Regions from separate parts of the Arthrobacter sp. I3 genome, predicted to be linked through region 3. Evidence: riboswitches for the same ligand, from Rfam matches in the RefSeq annotation. Region 3 holds a riboswitch; each other region holds the start of a gene.

Region 1 (13,729 bases), on a different contig from region 3:
ACCGGGGTTTCCCGGTTGCCGATGCGGCCGAGATCCGTGATGACCTTGGCGGCGATCCCGGAGGATGAAATGTAGGTGACGCCGCCCATCACCATGGCCCCCACGACGCCCCATCCCAGCATCACCGCGAGCCCGGCACCGGGCAGGAAATTGAGCAGCAGGTCCAGGACGCCGGCCTGCCAGGACCGCCGCAGGCCGGTGACGAGCTCGGACGCCGTATATTCCAGCCCAAGCATGAGAAGCAGGAGAATCACGCCGATCTCGCCGGAAAGGTGCGCGAACTCGTGCATGCCTTCGAGCTTGACCAGGCCCCCGGCCCCGAAGAACAGCCCGCCCACCAGATAGAGCGGGATGGGGGACATGCCGATCCGCCCGGCCAATCTGGCCAGCAGGCCGAGGCAGAAGACGACGGCCCCCAGCTCGATCAGGGTCAGCGCGAGCGGATCCATCCGGCTTATCCGTTGCGCAGGATGCCGGCCGCCGTGTCCAGGCCTTCTTGCGTACCCACCGCAACGAGGAGGTCACCGGGGTGAAGGACGACGTCGGGTCCCGGGGAGGGCACGACCTCGCCTTCGCGCATGATGGCCACGATCGAGACACCGCTGCGGGTCCGGATGCACGCCTTCCCCATCGGCTGGTTCTGGAAGGGTGACTCAGCGCTGATCGAAAACTGGCGCGTGACAATACCCGGGATTTCCCGGTGCGCTTCCGAGAGCTGCATGGCGATGCGCTGGCCGCCCAGGAGGTTGCCCAGGGCGGCGGCCTCATCAGCAGTCAGCGGGACAGAGGCCTGGCAGGTATCAGGATCGTCCCAGGTCGAGACGATGAGTTCCGTCTGGCCCTCGCGGTATTCGACAACGCCGATCCGGCGTCCGGAGGCAGTCATGAAGTCCTTGCGCCGGCCGAGGCCGGGGAGGTCCGTCTCATCCACGTTCATACCCTCAGCCTAGTGCGCGAACCGGTGATTCGGCCGCCTCAGGACTCGGGGACCACCGCGATTTCGGTCTGGTCGGGGGCCTTGACCGGCAGGAGCACGAGCAGGCCCACGAGCAGCACCACCATGATGCCGAGGATGCCCCAGCGCTGGGCCTGGCCCTCCGCTACGAAGGGTGCGGCGACGGCGATGCACAGCGTGAAGAGCGCGGGGGCGAGGAAGCTGACGGCCCGGCCCGTGGTGGCGTAGAGGCCGAAGAGCTCGCCGGATTCGCCGTGCGGGGCGAGCCTGGCGAGGTAGGCGCGGGAGGACGACTGGGCCGGCCCCACGAAGAGGCACAGCAGCAGGCCGAAGACCCAGAACGTGGTGGTCCCGGCCCAGGCCATGCCAAAGAACGTGTAACTGCCGTTGCCGAGGACCAGGATCGCGGTACCCGCGACCAGCAGGCCGGCGAGGGACGCGATAATCACGGTCTTCGGCCCGATCCTGTCATCCAGGAAGCCGCCGAGGACGGCGCCGGCGGCCGCCACGACATTTCCGAAGATCGCGAAGAAGATGACGTCCTTGAGCTCGAAGCCAAAGGTGCCGGCCGCGATCACCCCGCCGAAGGTGAAGACAGCTGCCAGCCCGTCCCGGAAGATGGCGCTCGCGAGGAGGAAGTAGATAGTGTGCGGACTGGTCCGGTAGATCGCCTGGATGCGCCGGACGAGCAGGCCGTAGGAGGCGAGGAACCCCAGTCCGGCGCCCCGGTCAGAGCGCGGCAGCTCCGGGACTGCGAACAGCACGGGCAGGGCAAAGACGAGGAACCACAGGGCGGAAAACACCGCCACCAGCCGTATGTTGAGGCTGTCCGCGGTGGAGGCGCCAAACCAGTGCACGCTGGGCTGGACAAAAAGCTGGAGCACAATCAGCAGCGCCACGATGCCGCCGAGATACCCCATGCCCCAGCCGAAGCCGCTCACTTTGCCGATGTTCCGCGGGGTGGAGATCTGGGTGAGCATGGCGTTGTAGTTGACACCGGCAAACTCGAAGAAGACGTTGCCCAGCGCTATGAGCGTGACGCCCAGGATCAGGAAGTCCGGCCGCGGGAAGACAAAGAAGCACAGCCCGGTCAGGACGACGACGGCGGCCGTGTTGACCCCCAGCCACAGCTTCCGCCGGCCGCCCGTGTCCGAGCGCTGCCCGGTGACCGGGGCCAGGAGGGCAACGGCCACGCCGGCGACGGCCAGCGCGGCGCCCAGGACTGCCGAGGCCTGGTCCTCCCCGCCGAATGCCCTGGAGGTCAGGTAGACGGTGAAAACGAATGTTGTCATGACGGCGTTGAAGGCTGACGAACCCCAGTCCCACGAGGCCCACGCGAGGATCCGGCCCCGGTGCGGGACGGGACTTCCCGATTCCAGTTCCGAGGGGCGCATGGCCTCTGGGGCGGCGGCAGTGTTCATAGCCAGAATCGTAGCCGCCCAGGGCGTCCTCCGAGGGGGAGCGGGAGGGGGTTTTGCCAGCCGGGGTTTAACCCCGGCTTCACATTTGCGTCGAATTGTTCAGCGGCCGGTGTCCCGGCCAAAAGAATTTGTACACGCTTGGTAAACTGACGGCACCGAACCTAACAAATGACCCGCCTGCTCCAACTTGCTGACAATCGACTTTCTGACGTTGCGGAGATACCAGTGATCACAGTCCTTGCCGTGCACTTTGCGGTGGCTGCTGTGGCCCCGCTGCTGTTCCGAAAGTTTGGCAGGAATTCGTTCATTGCCCTGGCCGCGGTCCCCGCGGCCTCCTTTATCTGGCTGCTGCTGCAGCACGACGAAGTCTATTCAGGCACAGTCTATTCAGGTTCTGACGGGGCGATTACCGAAGTCATCCCCTGGATTCCCGGCTTGCAGCTCGAACTCGCGTTCCGGATGGATGCCCTGGCCTGGATCATGTCCCTGCTGGTGCTGGGGGTGGGTGCGCTGGTGCTGGTCTATTGCGCCCGCTACTTCAAGGACAAGGACGACTACCTCGGCGGTTTCGGCGCCCAGCTCCTGGCCTTTGCCGGGGCGATGTTCGGCCTCGTTACCGCTGATGACCTTCTGCTGCTGTTCATCTTCTGGGAACTGACCACGGTGCTGTCCTACCTGCTGATCGGCTACGCCCGCACCCGGCTGTCCGCGCGGCGCTCGGCGTTGCAGGCACTCGTGGTGACCACCGCCGGCGGCCTGGCCATGCTCGTGGGGCTCATCATGCTCGGTTCGACGGCCGGAACCTACCGGATCCAGGCCATCATGGACCTGGCTCCCGCCCTGGTCGCCGGCCCCGCAGGCGGGGTCGTGAACGCCGCCGTCGTCCTCATCCTGATCGGTGCGATCACCAAATCCGCCCTGGTGCCGTTCCACTTCTGGCTCCCCGGCGCAATGGCTGCCCCCACCCCCGTGAGCGCCTACCTGCACGCCGCGGCCATGGTGAAGGCCGGGATCTACCTTGTGGCCCGGCTGGCCCCCGGATTCGCGGACACCGCGGCGTGGCTGCCGATCGTGCTCGGCCTGGGCCTGGCCACCATGCTGGTGGGCGGCTACCGGGCCCTCCGGCAGACAGATATCAAGCTCATCCTCGCCTACGGCACCGTGAGCCAGCTGGGCTTCATGACCATGGTGGTGGGCCTCGGCACTCCCGACGCGGCACTCGCCGGAATAGCCCTGCTCCTGGCGCACGGGCTGTTCAAGGCCACGCTCTTCCTGGTGGTGGGCATCATCGACCACCAGTCCGGGACCCGGGACATCCGCGAGCTCTCCGGCGTCTACGGATCGGCCAGGGCACTGGCGGTCGTCGCGGCGATCGGCGCGGCCTCGATGGCGGGCGTGCCCCCGCTGGCCGGCTTCGTCGCCAAGGAATCGGTGTTCGAGGCCTTCCTCCAGTACAAGTCGGAGACCGGGACCGGACCCTGGCTCCTGGCCGGTGTGGTCCTGGGCTCCATCCTGACCTTCGCCTACAGCGCCAGGTTCATGTGGGGAGCCTTCGCCCTCAAGCCCGGCGTGGAGCCCACGGCCTTCAAGCCGGTCAAACCGGCGTTCCTCGCCGCGCCGGCGATCCTGAGCCTCCTCACAATCCTTTACGGGCTGTGGCCTGCCACCGTTGACGCCTGGATCCAGCCCTACGCGGAGCTTTTTGTGCACGGCTCCGAGGCCCCGCCCGGGCACCTGGCGCTGTGGCACGGCATCACCCCGGCCCTCGGCCTGACCGCAGTGACGTTCGTCCTGGGCCTGGCCATGTTCTACGGCCGCAACGCCGTGGCCCGGCTGCAGGCGCTGGTGCCGGGCTGGATCGACAGCGACCGTGCCTACCAGCAGACGATCGGCGCCCTGGACGACACCGCGGTATGGATCACCGGCCGGACCCAGCGAGGTTCGCTCTTCTTCTACCTGTCCGTCATCCTGACCGTGGCGTTCGTCCTGCCGCTGACGGCGCTGCTGCTGGCCAACAAACCGCTGCCGCCCGGTCTCTATGTCATCGATCCCGGCTCGCCGCTGCAGTTGGTGGCCGGCGCCGGAATCGTGATCGGGGCGCTGGCCGCGGTGCGCGCCAACAAACGGTTCCTGGCCGTCCTGATGGTGTCCGTTACCGGCTACGGGATTGCCATGATGTTCGCCCTGCAGGGAGCCCCGGACCTCGCCCTGACCCAGATGCTGGTCGAAACCATGATCCTGGTGGCGTTCGTGCTGGCCATGCGGAGCCTTCCGCCGGGGCTGCGTGACCGCACCGGCGGCAAGTACCGGGTCATCCGCGTGGTGATCGGCCTGGCATTCGGCGTCACCATGATTTTCGTGGCCATCCACGCCCTCGGCGCCCGGGTGGCGCCGCCGGTCTCCCTGCAGTTCCCGCAACTGGCCTATGAGGGCGGCGGCGGCCTCAACGTCGTCAACGTGACCCTGGTGGACATCCGGGCCTGGGACACCTTTGGCGAGATCTCGGTCCTGGCCCTGGCCGCCACCGGCGTGGCAAGCCTCATCTTCGTTCGCGGCCGCGGCGACCGCATCCGGACATCCGCGAGCGTCGCGGAAGGGACCGTGGGCCGGCGGACCGGGGTCAGGGGCAGCACCAGGGAAGACGCCGCCCTGGCGATGAACCGGCGGTTCGCTGCCGCCACTCGCGACGCCTGGCTGGTGGCCGGCCGGACCCTGGCACCCGAACGCCGCTCGATCATTTTCGAGGTGGTCACGCGCCTCATCTTCCACTCGATGATCGTGTTCTCCATCTATCTGCTCCTCGCCGGCCACAACCTGCCCGGCGGCGGCTTCGCCGGCGGCCTCACGGCCGGCCTCGCCCTGACCATCCGCTACCTGGCCGGCGGCCGCTTCGAACTGCGCGAAGCGACACCCGTCGGCGCCGGCACCCTGCTGGGGATCGGACTGGCCACGGCGGCTGCCGCCGGAATGACGCCGCTGCTGCTGGGCGGCGAAGTGTTCCAGAGCGCCATCGTGGAGCTGTGGCTGCCCGTCTTCGGCGACATCAAGTTCGTCACCTCGACCATTTTCGACATCGGTGTCTACGTCGTTGTCGTCGGACTGGCCCTGGATGTGCTGCGCAGCCTCGGCGCGGAGATCGACGAGCACTTCGAAGAGCAACCCGAGACGACCGAAGAGAGGGCCGCCGAAGACCAGGACAGCGGAGGATTCCCGGGCGGGGTCCCCGCCGGGTCCGCCGACGAGTCCGCCGACGCGGAAACCACTGCCAAGGGGAGAACATGAGCGTCAACCTGACCCTGCTGACGGTCATGGGCGCCCTCTACGCCTGTGGCATCTACCTGCTCCTTGAACGCAGCCTCACCCGGGTCCTGCTGGGCCTCATGCTGCTGGCCAACGCCACGAACCTGCTGATCCTCGCCACCGGCGGCTACGCCGGGCTGGCGCCGCTCTTCGACAAGGACACCGCGGCGGGGGACTACAACGACCCCCTGCCGCAGGCCCTGATCCTGACCTCGATCGTGATCTCCTTCGCCGTCACGGCGTTCATGCTGGGCATCATCTACCGCACCTGGGTCCTGGCCCGCCAGGATGAAATCCAGGACGACGCCGAGGACCGCCGCGTCGCGGAAACGCCGAGCTTCGATGCCGAGGATGACTCCGTGATCCCGGTCGAGACGTCGGAGTTCCCGCTGGCCACGGTCATGTCCGGTGACCGCGCCGTGCGGGCCGACAAGGCCGCCTCTGAAGAACAGCCCGGCTCCCTCAACGTTGACCCCAGCCCGGAAGGAGGCGGAGAGTGAACATCACCAGCCTTGCCCCGCTCGCCGTCGTACTCCCCATCCTGGGCGCCGCCCTGACCTTCCTGCTCATCCATCACCCCCGGGTCCAGCGCGCGGTCAGCATCGCCGTGCTGACGCTGACACTGCTGCTGGAATGCTGGCTGCTGGCCTCCGTCTGGGATGGCGGGACGGCCGCGGTGAACATCGGCGGCTGGCTGCCGCCCTGGGGCGTCGTGCTGGTGGTGGACCAGTTCTCCTCCCTCATGCTCGTGGTGTCCTCGGCCGTGAGCCTTGCGGTGCTGATCTACGCAACGGGACAGGGCATGGCCGACGGCGACCGCGACGCGCCGGTCTCGATCTTCCACCCGACCTACCTGATCCTCGTGGCCGGGGTGTCCAACGCCTTCCTCACCGGAGACCTCTTCAACCTCTACGTCGGCTTCGAGATCCTGCTGACGGCCAGCTACGTGCTCATCACCCTCGGCGGGACAGGCCCGCGCATCCGGGCCGGCGTGACCTACGTGGTGGTCTCCGTCGTGTCCTCAGTGCTGTTCCTGATCGCGATCGCCATGATCTACGGCGCCACCGGAACTATCAACATGGCGGACCTCGCCATCAAGCTCGGCGACCTCGACCAGGGCACCCGGACGCTGCTGCACGTCATGCTGCTGGTGGCCTTCGGCATCAAGGCCGCCGTCTTCCCGCTGTCCTTCTGGCTCCCTGACTCCTACCCCACCGCCCCGGCCCCGGTCACCGCGGTGTTTGCCGGGCTGCTGACCAAGGTGGGCGTCTATGCGATGGTCCGCACGGAAACGCTGCTTTTCCCGGGGGATGCGCTCAACGCCCCGCTCATGGTCGCGGCGCTGCTGACCATGGTGGTGGGCATCCTCGGCGCCCTGGCCCAAAGTGACATCAAGAGGCTCCTGTCCTTCACCCTGGTCAGCCATATTGGCTACATGGTGTTCGGCCTGGCCATGTCCACCGTGGCCGGCCTGGGCGCCGCGGTGTTCTACGTGGCCCACCACATCACTGTCCAGACCAGCCTGTTCCTGGTGACCGGCCTGATTGAACGCCGTGGCGGCAGCTCGTCCATGGACCGTGTGGCGGGACTGGCCAAGCTCTCCCCGGTCTTGGGGGTCCTGTTCTTCATTCCCGCCATGAACCTCGCCGGAATCCCGCCGTTCTCGGGTTTCCTGGGCAAGTTGGGGCTGCTTCAGGCAGGCGTGGAACTGGGGACGCCGCTGGCCTACGCCCTGGTGATCGGCGGCGTGCTGACGAGCCTGCTGACCCTGTTGGCGATCGCGAGGGTCTGGAACCGGGCGTTCTGGCGCAAGCCCGGGGACGCCGAACACCCGGATCCGGTGCTCCTGGCAGCGCCGGCCGACTCCGCCACGGGTGACCGGGCCGGCAAGACGAATGTGACCCTGCTGCCCCGCACCATGGTGGGCTCCACCCTGGGCCTGGTGGTCTTTGGCGTGGCCCTGACGGTCTTTGCCGGGCCGCTGTTCAGGGTGGCCGACCAGTCCGCCCAGGAGATGCTGGACCGGACCTCCTATATCCAGGCCGTGCTCGGCCCGGACGCGCCCGTGCCGCCGGTGCCTCCGTCGCTCCATCCGGCGCAGGTCCGGGAGGGCGGCGGGAAATGAACCGGAAAAGGATCTCGCTGCGCCAGGAACTGCCGCTGCTGGTCTGGCTCGTCTTTGTCTGGGGCGCGCTCTGGCAGAACTTCAGCCCGGGCAATCTCCTCTTCGGCGCCCTCATCGCGGTGCTCGTGGCGCGCATTTTTTATCTGCCCCCGGTGGAACTCGGCGGCCGCTTCAACGTGCTCCGCGCCGTGCCGTTCGCCCTCATCTTCCTCGGAAAAGTCGTCGCGGCAAGCTTCCAGGTCCTGTACCTGGCCGTGGTCCGCGGCCCCAACGTGGTCAGCGCGGTCGTAGCCGTGCCGCTTCGCAGCCATTCGGACCTCCTGGTCACGGCCACCGGGCACGTGATCTCGCTGATTCCCGGGTCCCTCGTGGTGGAGGTGGACAGGTCGACGTCCACGCTCTACATCCACGGCATCAACGTCCGCAATGCCGAGGACGCGGCCAAGCTGCGCAAAGAGGTCCGGGACACCGAGGCCGGGCTGATCCGGATCATGGGGACCAAAGCCGAACTTTCCGCCCTGACACAGGAGACCGCCGCATGATGCAGACCGTCCTGACGGTCACCGCCGTCGTATTGTCCCTGGCCGCCGCGGGGGCGATCGTCCGGATCGCGCGGGGGCCCTCGCTGCTGGACCGGGTTCTGGCCGCCGACGTGCTGCTGGCCATCTTCGGCGCGGCCCTGTGCATCGACATGGCCGCCAACCGGCACCTGAACAACCTGATGCTGCTCGTTGCGATTTCCCTGATCGGCTTCGTCGGCTCGGTCACCGTCGCCCGGTTCGTGGCCGACAGGCGGGAGGGCGTCCGTGAATCCTGACACAGTGATCGACGCCGTCTCCGCCGTGTTCATGGTGACCGGAGCCCTGATGTCCCTCGCGGCCGCCATCGGGCTGCTGCGCTTCCCGGACCTCATGAGCAGGATGCACGCGGCCACCAAACCGCAGGTCCTCGGCCTGTTCCTGCTGCTGGCGGCCCTCGGCCTGCAGATGCGGACCTGGTCGGTGTGGCCCGTCCTGCTGGTGGCCTGGCTCTTCCAGCTGCTCACCGTCCCCGTGTCCGCCCACATGGTGGGCCGGGCCGGCTACCGGACCAAGCACCTGCACCCGGAGCTGCTGAGCTCCGACGAGCTCGAGGCGGTAGTCCAGAAGGCCGCCCAGCAGGCGGCCACGCACGGAGCGGACGACGACGACCGCTGAGCCCCCGACCGGGCCCGGCGGACCCGGCCGGCACGTCGACGGACGCGGCCGGGGCCTTCGACTGCCGCGGCGGGCGCCGCGGCTGGTCGGGTCAGGTCAGACGACGTCCTGGGTCTTGGCGAAGCGGGTGATCGCGCGCTGGGTGCCGCGGTTGGCGAGCACCTGGATGATGGCGCTGACCGATGCGGAGATCAGGGCGAACGTCAGGGCCGAACGCAGGGTGGTGGGGACGTCGTCCTCCTGGCCCTTGGGCGGCTTGTTGCCCGTGGACTTTTCCCACAAGGTGTCCACCAGCTTGGTGCCGGCAAAGCCGGCCAGGAGGCTGACGCCGGTGCCGAGCAGCTTGATGAGGATGTTCATTCTTCGGTCTCCTTGGGACGGGAACGGTTTTCCCCTAGCCTAGCGTTCCGGGGTGAGGACCATCCGCAGGGCCTCGACCACGAGTTCGTGATCCGCCTTCTGGGGCAGGCCGGAGACGGTGACGACGGCGACGGCGCCCGTGCCGCGCACGTAAATGGGGAACGCCCCGCCGTGGGCGGCGAACTCCGACTGATCCCACCAGGCGTTGTCCTCGATCCTTCCGCCGGCGGCGCGGGCCCGGAGGCCGACCAGCAGGGACGGGACCTCGTACCGCATGGCGGTGCGCTTCTTGGCGTTGATCCAGCGCTCATTGTCCGGTGTGGCGCCGTCCAGTGCGGCGTGGAAGAGCACCTGCTGGCCTTTGGTGATGTCGACGGCGATGGGCAGCGAGCGTTGCCTGCCCAGCTCGACAAGGAGGAGCCCGAGGTCCAGGGCGTCATCCTTGCTGAACGACGCGAACTGGAGCGCCTCTATCTCGGCCAGCACGCGGCCGATGAGCGCCGCCAGGGAACCCTGCGGCTGCGGCTCGCTGGAGTCGGGATCGTATTCCCCGGAGGGATCTTGGGTGACCGGTGTGTGCGACAAAATATTCCAGCTTTCCGGTGGGTGACGAGGCCGCCCGCTGGCGGGTCCGGGGGTCCGGCACGACGACTCTACCAAGAGGGTTTTCCGGGCCGCCGGGACTGCCGCCGTCCGCTCCGCGATTGTGACGGCACACCACTGAAAACCCGGCCGTCCGGGTGTAAACTGAGCCAGCCCACAAGGGCGAAAATAATTACGACAGGGGAGCGCCGCCGTCGGGCATCGCCGGAACAATCCGGGGAAACCTTTGGTGGGCGCTGAGAGTGCGGACAGCCGCAGACCCTCGAACCTGATCCGGTTAGTACCGGCGCAAGGGAGTCGAGTTCTCAGGGTGCGCGGAGGGCGGCGGAAGCCGAGACCGGCCGGCGCACCCTCCCCTCCTGTTCCTCAGGAGGACGACATGACAGATATTTCAGCACAGCATGGTTCCGCCAGCCGTTCATCCGCCCGGCGCAACTACAGCTGGCGTGTGGTGGACATTGTGGTGGCCGCGTTGATCGCTGTTGCCGGCGGCGTCATTTTCTGGGCCTGGTCCCAGGGCGCGAACCTGATCTCGACTCCGGTCAACGCGGTCTACCCGCCGTTGAGCGGACTCTACGCCGGCGGCTGGATGATCCCGGCGGTGCTGGGCATGCTCATCATCCGCAAGCCGGGCGCCGCGCTCTTCTGCGAAACCGTCGCGGCCACCGGCGAGCTCATCATGGGTTCGCAGTACGGCACCACGGTGCTGATCTCCGGCATCCTGCAGGGCCTCGGCGCCGAACTGGTCTTCGCGGCCTTCCTCTACAAGAAGTTCAACCTGCCCGTCTCCGTGCTGGCCGGCGCCGGCGCGGGCCTCTTCTGCGGCCTGAACGATTCCTTCCTGCCGTGGGGCTGGAACATCGCCTACGAAGCCGGCGACAAGCTCGCCTACATCGTCTTCACCACGATCTCCGGCGCAGTGATTGCCGGCGGACTGGCCTGGCTCGCCACCCGCGGCCTGGCGAAGACCGGAGTGCTGGGCTCCTTTGCCTCCCGCAAGGCCGCCACGGAGCCCGTCTTTTCCTGAGCCCCGTCGCTGAATCCTGCAGAGAATCATGAGATCTTCACCGGGCGTCCGGCCGGCCGCCGTCACGGCCCGCGGCTGGGGCTGGCGGCATGCCGGACGGACCAGGCCCGCGGTCAGCGGCCTTGACCTGGACATCCAGCCGGGGGAGCGCGTGCTCCTGCTGGGGCCCTCCGGCGCCGGCAAGTCGACGCTGCTCCACGCCCTGGCCGGCGTGCTGGGCGACGGCGCGTCCGGCGCCTCCGGTGACCCCGGTGACCCCGGCGACCCCGGCGACGCCGAGAACACAGACGAGACCGGCAGCCTCCTGATCGACGGCGCCGCGCCACGGGCGCAGCGCGGCCGCGCCGGGCTGGTGCAGCAGGACCCGGAAACGCAGGTGGTGCTCTCCCGCCTCGGCGACGACGTCGCCTTCGGGGCGGAGAACCTCGCCGTCCCGGCGGCGGAGATCTGGCCGCGCGTGCGCGAGGCCCTCGACGACGTCGGGCTGGGACAGCTGCCGCTGGACCACCCGACGGCGGCCCTCTCCGGCGGACAAAAGCAACGGCTGGCGCTCGCCGGGATCCTCGCGATGCGGCCAGGGCTGCTGCTGCTCGACGAGCCGACCGCCAACCTCGACCCCGCGGGCGTCCTGGAGGTCCGCGACGCCGTGGGCCGCTGCCTGGACAAGACGGGCGCCACGCTGGTGGTCGTGGAGCACCGGGTGGGGGTCTGGAAAGATCTGGTGGACAGGATCGTGGTGCTGCAGCCAGGGTCCGCCACGGACTCCGCGGTCTTGATTGACGGACCGCCGGACCGGGTCCTGGCCGAGGCGCGGGACATGCTCATCGGTGCGGGCGTCTGGGTGCCGGGCTACGTCCCGGCGACGCGGATGCGGACACCGGCGCGGGGCGCGGGACAGACTCTGCTCACGGCCGACGCGCTCGCGGTGTCCCGCGAACGGCCGCGGCGGGCCGGGCTGCGCGACGGCTTCCGCACCATCGCGCCGCGTCCGGTCCAGTCCGGGCTCTCCGTCCGGGTCCGCGCCGGCGAGGCGCTGACCATCACCGGCCAGAACGGCACGGGAAAGTCCACCCTGGCGCTGACAATGGCCGGTCTCCTGCGGCCCGTCGCGGGAACAATCTCGGCCACGGCGGAGCTGAGCAGTCCCGCCACCGGTCACTCCAGTGGCCGCGTACGCGACAGCGCCGGACCCGATCCCTACCGGTGGAAGGCCCAGCAGCTGATCGCCAGGATCGGAACCGTCTTCCAGGAACCCGAGCACCAGTTCGTCACCGGCAAGGTCCTCGACGAGCTCATGTTCGGGCCGCGCCACCTCGGCTACGGCGAAGACCGCGTGGACGAACTGCTGGAGCGGCTGCGGCTGACGGAGCTTGTGGACGCCAACCCCTACACGCTCTCCGGCGGCGAGAAGCGACGCCTTTCGGTAGCCACTGTGCTGGCGGCGCACCCCCAGGTGCTGGTCCTGGACGAGCCCACCTTCGGCCAGGATGCCAATACCTGGGCCGAACTCGCCTCGTTCCTCTCCGAGCTCCTCGACGCCGGCACCGCCGTCGTGTCCGTGACGCATGACGCCGAATTCAGCGCCGTCCTCGGTGGCGCCGAACTCCGCCTCCGGCCACGGGAAACCGCCGCCGCGGACGCGCCCGGCCCGGATCTTCAGCTGCCGGAGGGAGCTTCGCCATGAGGGACGCACTGAGCCTGCGCGGCAACCATGCGCTGCTGACCCGAGCCAACCCGCTCGCCAAGTTCACGGCGGTCACCCTGATCACCCTGGTCCTGGCGCTCTCCATTGACTGGGTGTCGGCGTCGGTGGCGCTGGCGTTCGAACTGCTGCTCCTGCCGCTGGCGGGCCTGACTGTGGCCGTGCTGTGGCAGCGCGGCTGGCCGCTGATCCTCGCCGCGGCGCTGGGCGGCTGGAGCACGGCCATCCTGGCGCCCGATTCCGGACCCGTCCTGCTCGATGCGGGGATCTGGTCCATCAGCGCCGGTTCCCTGCAGTTGGGGATCGGCTTCATGCTCCGCGGACTCGCGATCGCCTTGCCCGCGGTGCTGCTGATGAGCTGCACCGACCCCACGGATCTGGCCGACGCCCTGGCCCAGAACGCGAAACTGCCGCACCGGTTCGTCCTGGGCACCCTGGCCGCGATGCGGCTCGTCGGAATCATGGCCGAGCAATGGCAGACCATCGGCATGGCCCGGCGGGCCCGCGGCGTGGGCTCGAGCGGCAACCCCTATCAGCGGTTCCGCGCCACGCTGGGCCAGAGTTTCGGCCTGCTGGTGCAGGCGATCCGGAGCGCCTCGCGGCTCGCGGTGACCATGGAGGCCCGCGGGTTCGGCGGTGCCGCCCGGACCTGGGCCCGGCCCTCAACGTTCAGCGGACTCGATGCCTGGGTGCTGCTGGGCGGGCTCGGCATCGCAGCCGCCGCCGTCGCCGCGGCCCTCGGCGCGGGCACCTGGAACCTCGTCTTCCTCACCCGCCAGTAGACCGGCGCCGCCGGTTATCGCATGGCGTGGGTATCCGTGTGAGATTGACGCCATTCCGGCCGGAATTGCCGTGGTTTATAAATCATGCGTGATATTTTCGGGAGCATGACTCAACCGACTGCTGAACACGTAGGCATCCTGCTCCGCGAGGCGCGCGGCGCCAAGGGCTGGACCCAGGGGCAACTCGCGGCCGAGCTGGGCACCAGCCAGAGCGCCATCGCCCGGATGGAACAAGGCAAGCAGAACCTGAGCCTGAAG
Region 2 (3,767 bases), on a different contig from region 3:
CGTCGGGCAGTTGCTGGATCTCCTGTTCCGGCATGTTCAGGCTCGCGCCGCCGCGCAGGCGTTCCAGTTCCACCCGTTTGAGGCCTACTTCTTTCAGCAGCTGCAGCACGGGCGCCGCGGTGCCGGCGTCGAGCTCGGCCTGCACGCCCTTGTAGTTGAGCTTCGCGCGGCTGCGGACCTGTGCCCGGCGCACGAGGACCGAGGCGACCTCTGCCGCGGCGTCGAGCTCGAACTCCCAGACGAACGCCGCGCACAACTGCCCGGCGAGCAGGCTGCCGGCGGCCTCGCTGATGATCTCCGGATGCAGCGGAATCCGGCCGTCCGGGGTGTAGAAGGTCTGGCCGCGGCGCCGGGTCTCGGCGTCCAGCGCCCCGCCCGGGGCGACAAAGGAGGGAACGTCGGCGATGGCGTAGAAGACCTTGTAGCCGCCGTCGCTCCGTTCGATAAAGAGGGCCTGGTCCAAGTCGGTGGACGACGCCGGATCGATGGTCACGAACTCGACATGCGTGAGGTCAAGGTCCGGGAGCTTGTGCTCGGCCACCGCCGCCGCCGCGTCGCGCAGCACAACTTCGGGGAACGGGCCGGGCAGTTCCAGCGTGGTGCGCAACGCCTTGAGGGCCCCGGCAAGCTGGTTCTGCTGCTCGTGGACACTGGGGGTCAGGCGATGATGGGACACGAAAATCAGGGTAGCCCGATTTCCGCTATTAGTCTTGGATGATGAGCGCAACTGCGGACGATCCTGCCCTCTACAACAGCTTCCTTGCCGACCTGCTGGGAGTCTTGGCGTACGGCGAACTTTCCGCCTTCGAGCGGCTGTCCTCGAGTGCCCGGTATTCGCCCACGCTGCATGACCGTGCGGTGCTGGGCAGGATGGCCGTGGTCGAGTTCCAGCATTACGAACTCGTCCGGACCCGGCTCGAGCGCATGGGCCTGGATACGGAGGCCGCCATGCTGCCGTTCCAGCCCTCGGTGGACCACTTCCACGAACGCACGCGCCCATCGGACTGGTACGAGGCCCTCATGAAGGCCTACGTGATCGACACGGTCGCCGCGGACTTTTACGGCGTCGTGGGCCGGTACGTCGACGCCGCGACCCGTGAGTTAATCGGACAGGTCCGCTCCACCGGTGAGTCCACGGCCGTGCTGCAGGCGCGACTCAAGGCCGCCCTGGCCGATGACCCCCGGCTGGCGTCGCGCCTGGCGTTGTGGGCCAGGCGCCTGCTGGGGGAGGTATTGAACCACGCCCAGCGTGTCAGCGCTGAGCACGCGTTCCTCGGCGGACTGTCGGGGCTGGACGACGCCGGCGCCCGGGGCGCTGGTCAACGGCCTGGCGGCCGAACTCGCAGCGAATCACGCGCGCCGGATGACGGAGCTGGGTCTCGCCGGATAGTTTCAGTGCCGGCCGGCATTACGGGCTGGGGACCTGCTTAGGATGCGGCGGCGTCCAACGCCGCCAGCAAGGCTCCGGCGGCGTGGGCCGGATCAGCGGCGTCGGTGATCGCCCGGACCACGACGATCCGCCGGGCACCGGCATCGACTACCTGCTCCACGTTACTGAGGTCGATCCCGCCGATCGCGAACCACGGCAGCACGCTTTCGTTGACTTTGCCGGTTCCCTCCGCTTCCGCCCCGCCGATCGCCTGGGCGGCGTAGCGCACCAGATCGAGGCCGACGGCGGCGCGTCCGGGCTTGGTGGGCGTCGCCCACACGGGGCCCACACAGAAATAATCGAGCCCTTTGCGGCCGGGCGCGGCAGCGATGGCGGCGTCCACCTGCTTCGGGCTGTGGGTGGACAGGCCGATCACGGCATCCTTGCCGAGAAAGCCGCGGGCGGCGTCGAGCGAAATGTCCTTCTGGCCGACATGGAACACCGGAGCCCCGGACAGGGAGGCGATGTCCGCCCGGTCATTGACGGCCCACAGCCGCCCGTGGCGCTGCGCCGCGGTGTGCAGGACCTCCAGCAGTTCCAGCTCCTCGGAGGCCTCGAGCGACTTGTCGCGCAGCTGGATGATGTCCACGCCGCCGGCGAAGGCGGCGTCCACGAAGTCCTCGAAGTCGCCGCGGTCCCTGCGGGCGTCGGTGCAGAGATAGAGGCGGGCGGTGGTGTGGAGAGGGTCCTGGCTCATGGGACCAGCCTAGTTCCTCTAAACTGGGCGCATACCGCGGGAGCCCGCAGCAGCCATGTCGCCGCTGCCCGGCTGAGAGGGCGTCAGAGCCGACCGCTTGACCTGATCCGGCTAGTACCGGCGTAGGGAAGGAATTTTTCATGGGCACACGAGCAGGCCGTGCAGCCGGAGCCGCAAATGACGCCGCCGCCCAGGTTTGTGACACAGGGCCCGGTACCGCAGAGGGAATCATCGCGGGGGATACGACTGCCGACGTGGCCGTGATCGGCGGCGGGGTGATCGGCCATGGCATCGCGTTCGAGGCCATCCGCTCGGGCCGATCCGTGGTCCTGATCGATGATGCTCCCGGCAGCGGAGCCAGCTGGGCCGCGGCCGGCATGCTGGCCCCCGTGAGTGAACTGCACTACCAGGAGGAACAGCTCCTGGAACTGATGCTTGAGGCCTCCCGGTTGTGGCCAGGATTCGCTACGGCTCTCGACGCCGGTGCCGCCGGCGCGGATTCCCCGGCGGGTACCGGCTACTTAACGACGCCGACCCTGGCGGTGGGGGCCGACGCGGCGGACCGGCGCGCGCTCGCGGACTTGAGGGAAGTCCAGCAGGCATGCGGCCTGGCCGTGGAGCCACTGACAGTGCGCGAGGCGCGCACCCGGGAGCCCCTGCTGAGTCCCGGCATCTCGTGTGCCTTCGACATCCCGGCCGACCACCAGGTGGACCCCCGCCTGCTGATCACCCGGCTCGCCGGCGTACTCGGTGCGGAAGGCGGCAGCTTCGTCCGGCGGGGCGCGGCGGGCCTGCTGTGGCAGGACGGACAGGTGGCGGGTGTGCGGTTGGCCGGCGGCGGTTCCGTGCGGGCTGCGGAGACCGTGGTCGCCAACGGGCTCGGCGCCGCCGCGCTCGAGGAGCTTCCGGCCGGGCTGGCGCTGCCGCTGCGGCCCGTCTACGGCGACATCCTCCGGCTTCGCGTGCCTCCGCATCTGCAGCCGCTGCTCACGGCCACCGTGCGGGGCATGGTGCGCGGCATCCCGGTGTACATCGTCCCCCGCCAGGACGGCACAGTGGTGATCGGGGCCACCCAGCGGGAGGATGGACCGTCGGATCCGCACGCGGTTTCCGCCGGCGGTATTTACCAGCTGCTGCGGGATGCCCAGCAGCTGGTGCCTGCGGTCGCCGAGCTGGAGCTTTTAGAAGCCACGGCGCGGGCGCGGCCCGGCACTCCGGACAATGCCCCGCTGCTGGGGCGGGTCGCACGAGCGGACGGCGGGGACGTCCCGGGACTCATCATCGCCACAGGATTCTTCCGGCACGGCGTCCTGCTGACCCCCGCCGCCGCCGCCGTGTGCCGGCAACTCATGGACTTCACGCCGGACCCGCGCTGGGGCGGGTTCCGCCCGGACCGTTTTTCCCGCATCCCGGTTACGTCCGGGGACAGCCCCAAGAAGGAAGCAGCATGAACATCCGACTTAACGGAACGGAGCAGAGCGTCGCCGACGGCGCCTCCGTCTCCACACTCGTCACCCAGCTTACGGGCCGGAGCATCGGCCCCGACGGCCGCGCCGCCGACGGGCGGAAGCTCGGTGTCGCCGTCGCCCGCAACGCCGAAGTGGTGCCGCGCAGCCAGTGGCACGCCACGGCGCTCGCCGA
Region 3 (13,729 bases):
GAAGCTCGTGGTCAATGCCCGGGCCGCCGGCCCGCGCCTGGGCAAGAACGTCCAGCAGGCCATCAAGGGCTCCAAGTCCGGCGACTGGTCGGTCAGCGACGCCGGGGTGGTCACCGCCGGCGGCCTCGACCTCGAACCGCAGGAGTACACCCTGGAAACCGTCGTGGCCGAGGCCGCGGAAGGCGAAGGATCCCGCGCAGCGGCGGTCCTGCCCGGCGGCGGGTTCGTGGTCCTCAACACCGAGGTCACCCCGGAGCTGGAAGCCGAGGGCATGGCCCGTGACATGGTCCGCGCCATCCAGCAGGCCCGCAAGGACGCCGGACTCAATGTCAGCGACCGGATCAGCACGTCCGTCACGGCGAAGCAGGACGTCGTCGAGGCGCTGCTGGCCAACGCGGAGCTGGTCAAGACCGAAACCCTGACCGTCGAGCTGGAAACCCTGGCGGCCGACATCAAGGACCCGCAGGTCAGCGTTGCCAAGAAAGTTGGAGCCTAAACCATGACCGATGAATTCTCCGTTGAAAGCGTCTACGCCGAGCTGCTGGGCCGGGCGCCGGAAAACAAGATGGAGCCGCGGCTCGCCCCGCTGCACCGGGCCATGGAAATCCTGGGGGAGCCGAACAAGGCGTTCCCGATCATCCACGTCACCGGCACCAACGGCAAGACCTCCACGGCCCGGATGATCGAGGCCGGGCTGCGCGCCCACGGCCTGAGCACCGGCCGGTACACGAGCCCGCACCTGTCCAAGGTCACCGAGCGGATCAGCATCGACGGCGCCCCGGTGCCGGATGAGACGTTCGTCCGGATCTGGGACGAGATCCGTCCCTACCTGCAGATCGTGGACGGCGAACTCGAGGCGGCGGGCGAGCCCCGGCTGACCTACTTCGAGTGCCTGACCATCCTGGGCTTCGCGGTCTTCGCTGACCAGCCGGTCAACGTCGCCGTGATCGAAGTGGGCCTGGGCGGCATCACCGACGCCACGAACGTCGGCGACGGCCAGGTGGCCGTCGTCACCCCGATCTCCCTGGACCACACCGATCTGCTGGGCGACACCACCGGGGACATCGCCTACGAGAAGGCCGGCATCATCAAGCCCGGCAGCTTCCTCATCAGCGCGGCGCAGCCGGTCGACGCGGCCCAGGTCCTGCTGGAGAAGGCCAAGGAAGTCAACGTGCCGTTCCGCTTCGAGGGCGTGGAGTTCGGCGTCGAATCCCGCACCGTCGCGGTCGGCGGCCAGATGGTCACCATCCAGGGCATCGCCGGACGCTACGAGGACCTGCTGGTGCCGCTGCACGGCGCGCACCAGGCCGAGAACGCCGCCGTCGCCATTGCCGCGCTGGAAGCGTTCTTTGGCGGGGAAAAGGCGATCGACGCCGAGATCCTGCAGGAGGCCTTCGCCTCCGTCACCTCCCCGGGACGGCTTGAGGTGGTCCGCACCGCGCCGACCATCATCGTGGACGCCGCCCACAACCCGGAGGGCATCCGGGTCTCCGCCGAGGCCATCCACGAGGCCTTCAACTTCACCAAGCTCGTGGTGGTGGTCGGCGTGCTGCGGGAAAAGGACGCCGAGGAGATCCTGCGCCAGCTCAAGGAATCCCTCGGCGGCCTCGCCACCGAATACTGCTTCACCCAGTCCAACTCGCCCCGGGCCGTCCCGGCCGAGGACCTGGCCGAAATCGCGGTTGACCTGGGCTTCGGCGAGGAGAACATCCACGTCGCCGGGAAGCTCGATGACGCCCTCGAATGGGCCGTGGAACGGGCCGAAGCCGACGACGAGCCCGCCGGCGGGGTCCTCGTGACCGGTTCCATCACGCTCGTCGCGGACGCCCGGATCCTGCTCGGAAAGGCGGACGCGTAAGCGATGGCGAAACTCACCAAAGCCCAACGCGAATGGCGCCCGGGCATGCCCAAGAAACGACGTTCCACGAAGGTCATGTTTGCCTCCACGGTCCTGCTGCTGGAAGCATTCGTGGTGCTCTTCGGGACACTGGCCGTCTTTGGACTGCACCGGAACGAATACCCTGCGGCCCTGGTCTTCTCGGTCGGGATCGGCCTGTGCCTGGTCTTCGTCTTCACCTGCGCTGTCCTCTCGAAGCCGTGGGGAGTGGCTCTGGGCTGGGTCCTGCAGCTCGTGCTGATCCTGGGCGGCATCGTGGAACCGGCCATGTACCTCGTCGGCGCGCTCTTCGCCGTGGCGTGGTGGTACGGGATCCGGACCGGCATCCGGATTGACCGGGAAGCTGCCCAGCGGGAGCGCGAGCAGGCCGACTGGGACGCCGCCCACCCCCAGGGCCCCGCGCCGGGAAACAGCGCCTGAAACAGCGCCTGAACCTGTGCCCGGGCACCTGGCCCGAACCCCGTAGACTTGACCTAAATCCCACCCCAACACATTGGAGCAGCTGTGAGCATTGAGCGCACCCTCGTCCTGATCAAGCCCGACGGAGTCGCCCGCAACCTGTCCGGCGCCATCCTGAGCCGGATCGAAGCCAAGGGCTACACCCTGGCCGAGCTCAAGAAAGTCGACGCGAGCCGCGAACTGCTGGAGCAGCACTACGAGGAGCACGTCGGCAAGCCGTTCTACGAGCCGCTGGTTGAGTTCATGCTCAGCGGCCCCGTGGTCGCCGCGATCTTCGAGGGCCACCGCGTCATCGAGGGCTTCCGCACCCTCGCCGGTACCACGGACCCGACGACGGCGGCGCCCGGCACCATCCGCGGCGACTTCGGCCGCGACTGGGGCCTGAAGGTCCAGCAGAACCTGGTCCACGGCTCGGATTCGGCGGAATCCGCCGAGCGCGAGATCAAGATCTGGTTCTAGCCCGAATTTCGGGACACCCCCACCGAGGGGAAAGTTAAGGCCAATGTTCGTACCGGACATTGGCCTTAACTGTCCCCTCGCGGCGGTTGGGGCTTCTCGGCCCGCTCCGGGCCGCGGGGACCTCTCAGCGGCTGGCGAGGCGCACTAGATTCGAGAACTGGCGGGTCTGCATGACCCAATGCGCGGGCTCCAGCATGGTGATGCTCAGGATGGGTTGCAGCCATTGTGGCTGTAGCGACCAGTACCCGCTGACTACCAGCCGGGTGCGCTCACCCGCGGACTCCCGCAGCTCGAATCCCCAGAGCGAGTCGGTGCAATAGCGTGGCCGGGTTCGTGCCGGGTCGAAGGGACGCCCCCGGAGATCGATCGACATACGCAGGCCCAGGAACCGCTCGGGTTCAAGCGCCGCGACCGCCCACCACTCGCTGCCGTCGGGCTTCGCCGCCAGGCGGTCACCAGCGGCGATCTCCTGCCACTCGGGATGGATGCTCTCTGTGCTGCGGCGCCCGAAGTTGTCGAGACGGTCCCAGCTGTACCAGCCGGCGCGATCCGTTCCCATCTGCACCAGCCAGGGCCACACGTGCGAAGGGGGCGCATCGATGGTCACCGCCATGGTCGCCCCTCGCGTGCTGCCCGGAATCAACCCCGCCCCCGGGTAAGGTCCCCGCACTTCGTCAACGGTCGCGCCCCAGCGAAGCAGGCGTGGCCGCACGAGTGTCAGGTAGCCGGCAGTGAAACCGGCCACAGCGCCCGCTGCCAGCAAGGCTCCCCTCGGTGCAGGGTGCATCATCGCGCTTCCCCTTCATTGGTCAGGTGTTCCCGGAAGAAGCCGAGGATGCGCAGACGCGCGTCCTCGGCGGAGGGCTCGTGGTAACCGGCCGCAACCAGCTTCGCGAGCACCTTGTCCCCGAATGTGAGCTCCGACGGGCCATGCCTGTTGAGGAAGCCGTGACCGGCGTCGGGATAGACCTTGATGTCATGGTCTATCCCGACGTCGGCGAGCAGCGGCTCCAGACGCGCCGGGACCTTGCGCACTCCGGGCCAGCGGTCCCTGGCGCCGTAGCTGCCAACGATGGGGCAAGCCCGGGGCATTGCGCGGGCAGTCCCGTCATCGAGTCCGCCGTAGTTGACGCTTGCCGCGGCGAAGTCATGGTCCGGGGCCAGCATGAGGGCGAACCCCCCGCCCATACAGAAGCCGATCACGCCGATCCGGCCGGTGCAGCCGTCCCGTCCGGCCAGCCACGCGCGGGTGAGGTCCAGGTCGCCGAGGGGCCGCCAGCCGCGGATGAGGGACCACAAGCACGCCGCCCTGCTGCCCCAATAAAACAGGTCAGGTGCCACGGCGAGGAACCCCTCGCCGGCCAGCCAGTCGGCCTGGTCTCTGGTGTCACGGCTCAGGCCGAGTGCGTCATGGATGACGACGACGCCGGGCCACGGACCGGCACCGGCCGGCGTCGCCGCGTAGGCAGGCATGTCCCCTCGTTCGGCGTGAATGCTCACAACGGTCATGGGTCCTCCCGTGCACGCACCACCGCGCCGGGCGCCGCGGCCGGGATGCGCAGTCTCGATGGCATTAGCCTGTGATGCTGCCTGAAGACGTGGACGAAGCAGGTTTAGCGAGTTGGGCCGTAATCTGATCCGTCCATTCGTCGACTGCCGCCCAGTCCCGCAAATCCCCAAATCGGCCGCCGGTGAGCCTGAACAACACCCGGAGCGGTGCCGGCATCTGGCCGGCCTGGTAGACGCCGGAGAAGAGTTTGTGGCCTCGAAGCGGAACTTCTTTGATCAGGACTTCTGCCAGACGTTCCTGTTGCATTGCCGCGCCGCGCCGGCGAATCGGCTTTGGCAGCGCATCCGCCATCCCTACACTGAAGGCCCACACGGGCCGACTGGCCAGCTCGCGGGCATGGTGTTTGAAGAACAGCAAAGCCGGGGGCAGCCAGGCCTGGTTGTGGACGGCGCTGCCGACCACGACAGCCTCATAGCGGGAGAGGGCCCCGACGTCCTCCACGGACCGGCACTCCACCTCGCCCAGTGCACCCGCCATGCGGGATGCCATATGTTGTGCCATCTCCCGGGTGGACCCCAAAGCGCTTGCATACGCAATAAGAACAGTCATCATGAAGCCTCCGGTCTTCCTTCCTCCAGCCTTATGTAACCTGCGTGCGCGGGGTCGTGCCATAAGTCCCGAGATGGGCCCGGAGCCTCTCATCGAAGAGACAGCTAAGGCCAATGCCCGGCGCGAGCATTGGCCTTAACAGTCTCTTCGACGCGGTTGGGGCGTTTAGTAGCCGGAGGTACCGATGAAAACCTGGATGAAGGCGAAGAAGATCGTCGCGACGACGGCGACGTACAGCAGCGCCGTAATGATCCAGCCGGAGTCGCCGATCACCTTGGTGGGACCGGCGGGCAGGGCAATCACGCCGTGGGAGATGTTCCGGACGCTCACCCAGACGAACAGCGGGATCATCACGGCCCAGACGATCATGCAGAACGGGCAGAGGATGTGGATGGCGTACAGGGCCTGGGACCAGAGCCAGACCACGAACGCGAAGCCCAGCGTCACGCCCGCCTGGAGCCCCAGCCAGTACCACCGGGAAAACCGGGCGCCGGCCAGGATACCCATGGCCGTGGTGATGATCACGGCGAAGGCGACGATTCCGATGAACATATTGGGGAAGCCGAACACGGAACTCTGCGGTGTCTGCATGACCTGGCCGCAGGAGATCCACGGGTTCACGTCGCAGACCGTGACGTGGTTCGGGTCCTTCAGGACCTCCAGCTTCTCCAGCACCAGGGCCCCGGATGCGAGCCAGCCGATGACGCCGGTGATCAGCAGGAGCCAGGCGAACGGGCGGTCGCGGGTCATCGTGGGAAGGGGCCGCGCCGCGGGGGCCGGGCCGGAACCCGGTTGGTGCACGGTCGCGTCGCCGGCAGTGCTGGAGATGCTGGGCATGGAAATTGAGTCCTTTTTTAGTCGTCCTGACCGGGTGCTTCTTGCCCCGATTGTAACGCCGGAGGCTGAGCAGCGCCGGAGAACGGCCCCGCCGGCCGCGCGCGGCCGCACCTGCTGCACTTCCGGCCCCGCCTGCCCCTGCTTTCACGGCTCCTGTGAGACAATGATCGTGGCTGGAACCCGATCCACATCCGGATTCCGGTCCGGCGATTTTGTTTCAAGACCGCCAATGATGAGCAGGGAGCTGCGGATCCTCTGATTCCAGCTGTCCCGCAATGCCATTGGACGGCACCTGGTTGTGGCGTGTAGGTCAACGGGTTCCAAAACAATCTCGCCGGCCCTCCAGGGCTGCCGCACCCCACTGCCGGTGCGAACCTGAGGGTATTCAATTGACTTCTGTCAATGCCTGCGGGTGTTGACGCATATTTGCCCCCAAGGGGCGCCGAATGTGGCGGCGCATCAGGGGCAGGAGTGTCGCCACATATGGATAATGACCAGGTAGTAGCCGGAAACGAAGAACTAGTAGTCACCGGGGAAGCGCAGGGAACTGCGGAAGCAGAGGCTCCGGTAGCGCCGAAGAGGGCCGTACGGACCCGCCGGAAGGCGCCCGTCGCCAAGGTCAACGCCGCGGAGGCGGCCGAGGCTGTTGCCGAAGCTGCGGCCCTGGCCGACGCGGCCGGTTCAGATGAGCCCGTCCGGGGCCGCCGTAAGCCGGCCAACGTCGAAGCAGCCGTAACTGAAACTGTTGAACCCGAAGCTGCTGTATCTGAAACTGCTGCAGCCGAGACTGCGGCCAAGGCGCCCGCGCGGCGCACCCGGACCCGGAAAGCTGTAGCAGCCCCGGAACCGTTGCCTGCCTTCGCCGGCGACGCCGAAGCCGGCGCACCTGCCGCGGCTGAGGCCCCCGCAGCAGCTGGCGCTGACGCAGCTGCCGCCGCAGAAACGGCCGCAGGGACGGTTGCAGAGAAGCCGGTCCGCCGCCGTGCCAGCCGTGCCAAGGCCGCCCCGAAGGCCGAAGAAGCACCCGCGGCAGTACTCCCGGCCGAAGAAGCCGCCGCGGCGGAAGCACCCACCGCGGAAGCCGCCGCAGCCCAGCCTGAAGAGCCGGAAGCCCGCCCCGAGGAAAGCCCGGCCGCGTCGCTGTTCATGGAACCGGGTGCCCTCACTTCCGTCATCTTCCAGGCCCCGGACCTGAGCACTGTGGTGCGTCCGGCCCCCGTTGCCGCCGCTGCAGCTGAGCCCGAGGACGAGGAAGGCGACGAGGACGAGGACGCCGGCAACCGCCGTCGGCGCCGCAGCCGCGGCCGGCGCGGCCGCACCCGCACCTCTGCCGAGTCCGACACCGAGTCGGAAGGCACCGAAGAAGAGGGCGACGAAGGCTCCGAGGTAATCCTTGAAGACGGTGTGACCTCCCGCCGCCGCCGCCGCCGTCGCCGTGGAGACCAGGACCTGGAGCTGACCGGCGGGGAAGGCGACGATCCGCCCAACACGGTGACCCGCGTCCGTGCGCCGCGTGCCATGGCCGAGGCGCCGGTGAACAACCGCGTCACGTCCGTCAAGGGCTCCACCCGCCTGGAAGCCAAGAAGCAGCGCCGCCGCGAATCCCGCGACACCGGCCGCCGCCGTACCGTCATCACCGAGGCCGAGTTCCTGGCCCGCCGCGAGTCCGTGGACCGCCAGATGATCGTCCGCCAGCGCGACGACAGAATCCAGATCGGTGTCCTTGAAGACGGCGTCCTGGCCGAGCACTTCGTGTCCAAGACCCAGCAGGACTCCCTGATCGGCAACGTCTACCTGGGCAAGGTCCAGAACGTGCTGCCCTCCATGGAAGCCGCTTTCGTGGACATCGGCCGCGGCCGCAACGCCGTGCTCTATGCCGGTGAAGTGAACTGGGAGTCCGTCAACCTCGAGGGCAAGCAGCGCCGCATCGAGAACGCGCTGAAGTCCGGCGACTCCGTGCTGGTCCAGGTCACCAAGGACCCGGTCGGCCACAAGGGCGCCCGTCTCACCAGCCAGATCTCACTGCCCGGCCGGTACCTCGTGTACGTGCCCGGCGGTTCCATGACCGGCATCTCCCGCAAGCTGCCCGACGTCGAACGCAACCGCCTCAAGCGGATCCTCAAGGACCGCCTGCCCGAGGACGCGGGCGTCATTGTCCGCACCGCGGCCGAGGGAGCTTCCGAGGAGGAGCTGACGCACGACATCAACCGCCTCCGCGCGCAGTGGGAAGGCATCGAGAGCCAGTCGACGTCCACCAAGATCCTCGCCCCCGAGCTGCTCTACGGCGAACCTGACCTGACCATCAAGGTGGTCCGGGACGTCTTCAACGAGGACTTCTCCAAGCTGATCGTCTCCGGCGAGGAAGCCTGGGACACTATCGAGGCCTACGTCACCTACGTCGCACCGGACCTCGTGGGCCGGCTTGAGAAGTGGACCAAGGACACGGACATCTTCGCGGCCTGGCGCATCGACGAGCAGATCCACAAGGCCCTGGACCGGAAGGTCTTCCTGCCTTCGGGCGGTTCGCTAGTGATCGACCGCACCGAAGCCATGACCGTGGTCGACGTCAACACCGGCAAATTCACCGGCTCCGGCGGCAACCTCGAGGAAACCGTCACCAAGAACAACCTGGAAGCGGCCGAGGAAGTCGTCCGGCAGCTGCGCCTGCGCGACATTGGCGGCATCATCGTGATCGACTTCATCGACATGGTGCTCGAATCCAACCGCGACCTCGTGCTGCGCCGCATGGTGGAGTGCCTGGGCCGGGACCGGACCAAGCACCAGGTGGCCGAGGTGACCTCGCTGGGCCTCGTGCAGATGACCCGCAAGCGGATGGGCACCGGGTTGCTGGAAGTATTCGGCGAACAGTGCGAAACGTGTGCGGGCCGCGGCATCGTCACCCACGACGAGCCGGTGGAGCACCGCCGTGCCAACACGGTCGCCGCGGAGCACTATGTGCCGCGCACCGAGGCGCAGCCTGCTGCCCGACCGGAACGCAAGAGCCGTCGCCGCGGCAGGGGAGGCCAGGGCGGAGAGACCGCGCCGGCCGCATCCGCGCCCGTCCACGCCGAACCCACCGAGGCCGAACGCCACGCCAAGGCCGAGGCCACCCGGGCCGCGCTGGCCAACATCGCCGCCGCAGCGCACGCCGCGCACCTGCACGACGGGGAGGCAGCCGCAGCCAGCGACGCCGGGGCCCGCCAGGCCGCCGTCGACGCCGTCACGCAGCTCGCAGCCGCCGACGAGGCAGCCGGCCGCCCCGCAACGGTGCTGACGTTTGGCGGCGAGCAGGTGGCCCTGCCCTTCGTCGAGCACGCGGAGGACGCGCCGTCACCGGCCCTGACCCTGGACCTGCTGACCGAGGCTTTCGCAAACCTGGGCGAAGCCGAGGCCGGCAAGCCGGACCAGGCCGCCGGCCAGGCCGCCGGCCTGGCGGCCGGGCAGGCAGCGGCTGTTGCCGCACCGGAAGCCACGGCGCCCGAGGCGCCGTCGGCCGTCCGCGCTGCGGAGGCGCCGGCGTCACGCACGGCTGACACCACGACGCTGCGCGGCCGCCGCGCACGCCGCAACCGGAGTGCCAGCCGCGCCCAGGGTGCAGCCAACGAAACCTCTGTGGAGCACCGCGAGGCAACCCGGCCGGCCGCGGCCGGATCGGTCCACGAGGCCAAGGCTCCCGCTGCGGCCAGGCCTGCGTCCCTCCCGGCCGGCAACGAGCCGATCATCCTCGGCGTCGGCGTGCCGGCGTCGGAGCTGTAGTCCTCCGCGACTGACCACGTCCCCGTCCGGTCATTATTTCGACTGGTCGGGTTGCGGGTCCGGGTCAGGGCAGACGTAACATACGTCCGCCCGGGCCCGGGCCCGCTCGTGCGTTAACGGGTCCGCAGGGTGGCAGCGGCTAGGCTGGAACACTGACACGGGGTGCCGGGCATCGGGCCGGCTGAGATCCAGACCCGTTGAACCTGTCCGGTTAGCACCGGCGAAGGGATGTCTGCCTTGTCCGCGAGACCGAATCCGTCCGAGTTCCTCCCGCCCAATTTTCTGCACAGCGAGTCTCTGCCGGCGCCGCCGCGCATTCCCCGTGTGCTGGCCATCGCCGGCTCCGATCCCTCCGGCGGGGCCGGAATCCAGGCCGACCTGAAGAGCATCGCGGCGAACGGCGGCTACGGCATGGCTGCCATCACCGCCCTGACAGCGCAGAACACCCAGGGCGTGCGTGCCGTCCACGTTCCCCCGGCGGCGTTCCTCACGGCGCAGCTGGACGCCATCAGCGACGACATCGGCATCGACGCCGTCAAGATCGGCATGCTCGGTGACGCCGCCGTGATCGACGCCGTCCGCGGCTGGCTGGAAAAGATGCGCCCCGCCGTCGTGGTCCTGGACCCGGTGATGGTCGCCACCAGCGGGGACCGGCTCCTGCAGGAATCCGCCGAGGCCGCCCTGCAGGCCCTCCTGCCGCTGGCGGACCTCATCACGCCCAACCTCGCCGAACTCGCCATCCTGCTCAAGGAGCCCGTCGCGGCCGACTGGTCCGAGGCCCTGGCGCAGGGCAAGCGGCTGGCCGCCCTGACCGGCACCACCGTTCTGGTTAAGGGCGGACACCTCCAGGGCGGCGGGCATGCCCACGGCGCCGGCGCCGACGGCCACGCCGCCGGCAACGGCGCCGCGGACGGCTGCCCGGATGCGCTGGTCAACACCGGCGGCCTGCTCGGCCAGGAAACGGTCGTGGTGTCGGGGGAGCGGATCGCGACGCGCAACAGCCACGGCACCGGCTGCTCCCTGTCCTCGGCCATGGCCACCGTGCAGGCCCGGGTGGGGGACTGGGAAGCGGCGCTGCGCGAAGTCAAGCCGTGGCTGCTGGGCGCGCTCCGCGAAGCCTCGGCCTTGGACGTCGGCTCCGGCAACGGCCCGGTCCACCACTTCCACCACCTCCAGCACCTCCAGGGCAGGCACGGTCCGGCAGTGGGGGAGTTCGCCGCAGCCCTGCGCGCAGGAGCCGCGGGCGATCTTGAGGCGATCTACGCCCTGGACTTCGTCCGCGGACTGGCCGACGGCACCTTGCCCGAGCACGAGTTCGCGTACTACCTCGCCCAGGACGCCATCTACCTCAACGGCTACTCCCGGGTCCTGGCCCGGGCCGCGGCGATTGCCCCCAGTGAGGCCGAGCAGCTGTTCTGGGCCCGTTCGGCGCAGACCTGCCTGGAAGTCGAATCCGAGCTGCACCGTTCCTGGCTCAGCACCCGCCCCACGGCCTCCACCCTGGGCCCGGTCACGAAATCGTATGTGGACCACCTGCTGGCCGCCTCGGTCTCCGGCAGCTATGGCGTCCTCGTGGCGGCGGCGCTGCCCTGCTTCTGGCTCTACGCCGAGGTCGGTTCCACGCTGCACCGGGAGTTCCTGGCCGGCGGCGCCCCCGGGGAGCACCCCTACGCCGGCTGGCTGCGGACCTACGCCGACGAGGACTTCGCCGCCGCGACCCGGCAGGCCATCGCGTACACGGACACGGCGGCCGGGCGGGCATCGGAGAGCGAGCGGGAGGCCATGGCCCTGGCCTTCCGGCAGTCATCGCGCTACGAAGTGGACTTCTTCGACGCGCCGCGGCTGTACGCCTGACGCGAGCTGGTCCGGACTACCGGTACGATAGTGGGGCACGGTTCCGGAAGTCGTTGCGGCAACACAGCTCAGGATGGTCAAGATCCCGGCCAAGAACATTGGCGGGGACTTTGCATCAAGACACTGTGGCGCCTATCACGGACTACCCGCCGGAACCAGCCTCATTTGCGGCCGAAGGCAAAATTAGCGTATTCTAGATCTTCGGTGCTTACGCCAACACTTGGGTTATGACCCTGAGAACAGTCCACTTGGAATTCCAAATGGATTTGTTCCGGGGGTAGCTCATGGGTTCCCCCGGGGAATCCACCGGCGTTGAGGCACAGCGTGAGCCGGTCCAAACAATTTGGCCCCTGGTTCCGCACGCAAATCTAGTAATAAACGTCGAGAGAAGTGAGTTCCCCAGTGGTGTACGCGATTGTCCGCGCAGGCGGCCGCCAAGAGAAGGTTTCCGTTGGAGACTTCGTTACCCTGAACCGCGTCCCCGGTGGAGCCGGCAGCACCTTTGAGTTGCCCGCACTGCTCCTGGTGGACGGTGACAAAGTCACGTCTGCTGCTGCGGACCTGGCCAAGGTAACGGTTACGGCTGAGATCCTCGAAGACCTCCGTGGTCCGAAGATCGTCATCCAGAAGTTCAAGAACAAGACCGGTTACAAGAAGCGTCAGGGCCACCGTCAGGAACTGACCAAGGTCAAGATCACCGGTATCAAGTAACTCTTCGTTACTGTTCAGGTTCCAGCAGATTCCCCAGAATTTTTGAAGGCAGGCATTTCAAATGGCACATAAAAAAGGCGCGAGTTCCACTCGCAACGGTCGTGACTCCAACGCCCAGTACCTCGGCGTCAAGCGCTTCGGTGGCCAGGTAGTTTCCGCAGGCGAGATCATCGTCCGCCAGCGCGGCACCCACTTCCACCCGGGCGCCGGCGTAGGCCGCGGCGGGGACGACACCCTGTTCGCCCTGACCCCCGGTGCTGTCGAGTTCGGCACCCGCCGTGGTCGCCGCGTTGTGAACATCGTGGCTGCTGCAGCTGCAGAGTAACAATAAGTTCTAAATCGGTGGGGCGGGCCATTAGGTCCGCTCCACCGGTGTTTTAACCGCATTACAATCATCTTGGGCCCCTTTGGGGGTCCGGGGAACAGCACTGAGGAGATCCACGTGGCGAGCTTTGTAGACCGGGTAGTACTGCACGTATCCGGCGGTACCGGCGGCCACGGCTGTGTCTCCGTCCACCGCGAGAAGTTCAAGCCCCTCGGCGGTCCCGACGGCGGCAACGGCGGCAACGGCGGCGACGTCATCCTTCGCGTGGACCCCCAGACCACCACCCTGCTCGACTACCACCACGCGCCCCACCGGCACGCCACCAACGGCGGCCCCGGCATGGGCGACTGGCGCGGCGGCAAAAACGGCGAAACCCTGATCCTTCCGGTGCCGGTGGGCACCGTAGTGAAGTCCAAGTCCGGCGACGTCATCGCCGACCTCGTGGCCGAAGGCGACGAATACATCGCCGCCGCCGGCGGCATCGGCGGCCTCGGCAACGCCTCCCTGTCCTCCCAGAAGCGCCGCGCGCCCGGCTTCGCGCTGCTCGGCATCGAAGGCGAATCCAGCGACGTCGTCCTGGAACTGAAGTCCATCGCCGACATCGCCCTCGTCGGCTTCCCCTCCGCCGGCAAGTCCAGCCTGATCGCCGCCATGTCCGCCGCCCGGCCCAAGATCGCGGACTATCCCTTCACCACCCTCATCCCCAACCTCGGCGTCGTCCAGGCCGGTGAAGTCCGCTTCACCATCGCCGACGTCCCCGGCCTGATCGAGGGCGCCAGCGAGGGCAAGGGCCTGGGCCACCACTTCCTGCGCCACGTCGAGCGGTGCGCCGCCCTGGTGCACGTGCTGGACTGCGGCACGCTCGAATCGGACCGCGATCCGCTCTCCGACCTCGCCATCATCGAGGCCGAGCTGGAGAAGTACGCCGTGGACATGAGCTACAGCGGGTCCGACGGCGAAGTCGTTCCACTGAACCACCGCCCCCGCCTCGTGGCCCTGAACAAGGTTGACCTGCCGGACGGCAAGGACATGGCCGAGTTCGTCCGCCCGGAGCTCGAATCCAGGGGCTACAAGGTCTTCGAAATCTCGGCGACGAGCCACGAAGGCCTCCGCCAGCTCGGTTTCGCCATGGCCGAAATCGTCAAGGCCGCCCGGGACGCCGTCGCCGCGACCCCGCCGAAGGTACACGCCCCCGTGCTGCGCCCCCGCGCCGTCAACGAGACCGGCTTCACGATCCGCCGCGAAGAAAAGAACCTCGAGCCGCTCTTCCGCGTCCTCGGCGACAAGCCCGTGCGCTGGGTCAAGCAGACAG

What was found. Region 3 has a riboswitch for thiamine pyrophosphate ahead of Y706_RS0119160 (bifunctional hydroxymethylpyrimidine kinase/phosphomethylpyrimidine kinase). Riboswitches for the same ligand answer to the same signal wherever they lie in the genome.
Region 1: another riboswitch for thiamine pyrophosphate. It lies ahead of Y706_RS0102945 (ECF transporter S component); the one in region 3 lies ahead of Y706_RS0119160 (bifunctional hydroxymethylpyrimidine kinase/phosphomethylpyrimidine kinase).
Region 2: another riboswitch for thiamine pyrophosphate. It lies ahead of thiO (glycine oxidase ThiO); the one in region 3 lies ahead of Y706_RS0119160 (bifunctional hydroxymethylpyrimidine kinase/phosphomethylpyrimidine kinase).

What each region holds. Positions count from the first base shown of each region.
Region 1 covers NZ_KI914902.1:36,323-50,051, forward strand. The annotation lists gene Y706_RS0102890 (cation:proton antiporter) at 1-449, opposite strand, end outside; gene Y706_RS0102895 (cation:proton antiporter regulatory subunit) at 455-937, opposite strand; gene Y706_RS0102900 (MFS transporter) at 976-2,376, opposite strand; gene Y706_RS0102905 (Na+/H+ antiporter subunit A) at 2,602-5,658, shown strand; gene Y706_RS0102910 (Na(+)/H(+) antiporter subunit C) at 5,655-6,176, shown strand; gene Y706_RS0102915 (Na+/H+ antiporter subunit D) at 6,173-7,801, shown strand; gene Y706_RS0102920 (Na+/H+ antiporter subunit E) at 7,798-8,343, shown strand; gene Y706_RS0102925 (MrpF/PhaF family protein) at 8,340-8,618, shown strand; gene mnhG (monovalent cation/H(+) antiporter subunit G) at 8,608-8,997, shown strand; gene Y706_RS0102935 (DUF4235 domain-containing protein) at 9,094-9,357, opposite strand; gene Y706_RS0102940 (heme-degrading domain-containing protein) at 9,397-9,942, opposite strand; TPP riboswitch at 10,130-10,273, shown strand; gene Y706_RS0102945 (ECF transporter S component) at 10,340-10,987, shown strand; gene Y706_RS0102950 (ABC transporter ATP-binding protein) at 11,016-12,671, shown strand; gene Y706_RS0102955 (energy-coupling factor transporter transmembrane component T family protein) at 12,668-13,471, shown strand; gene Y706_RS0102960 (UDP-N-acetylglucosamine 1-carboxyvinyltransferase) at 13,577-13,729, shown strand, end outside.
Region 2 covers NZ_KI914964.1:6,918-10,684, forward strand. The annotation lists partial or broken gene Y706_RS26870 (RNB domain-containing ribonuclease) at 1-676, opposite strand, end outside; gene Y706_RS26875 (ferritin-like fold-containing protein) at 718-1,431, shown strand; gene thiE (thiamine phosphate synthase) at 1,428-2,126, opposite strand; TPP riboswitch at 2,153-2,273, shown strand; gene thiO (glycine oxidase ThiO) at 2,267-3,577, shown strand; gene thiS (sulfur carrier protein ThiS) at 3,574-3,767, shown strand, end outside.
Region 3 covers NZ_KI914954.1:70,918-84,646, forward strand. The annotation lists gene ileS (isoleucine--tRNA ligase) at 1-496, shown strand, start outside; gene Y706_RS0119120 (bifunctional folylpolyglutamate synthase/dihydrofolate synthase) at 500-1,858, shown strand; gene Y706_RS0119125 (DUF4233 domain-containing protein) at 1,862-2,317, shown strand; gene ndk (nucleoside-diphosphate kinase) at 2,402-2,815, shown strand; gene Y706_RS0119135 (hypothetical protein) at 2,940-3,428, opposite strand; gene Y706_RS0119140 (dienelactone hydrolase family protein) at 3,602-4,324, opposite strand; gene Y706_RS0119145 (flavodoxin domain-containing protein) at 4,389-5,027, opposite strand; gene Y706_RS0119150 (vitamin K epoxide reductase family protein) at 5,100-5,771, opposite strand; gene Y706_RS0119155 (Rne/Rng family ribonuclease) at 6,255-9,527, shown strand; TPP riboswitch at 9,676-9,773, shown strand; gene Y706_RS0119160 (bifunctional hydroxymethylpyrimidine kinase/phosphomethylpyrimidine kinase) at 9,756-11,381, shown strand; gene rplU (50S ribosomal protein L21) at 11,784-12,092, shown strand; gene rpmA (50S ribosomal protein L27) at 12,154-12,417, shown strand; gene obgE (GTPase ObgE) at 12,535-13,729, shown strand, end outside.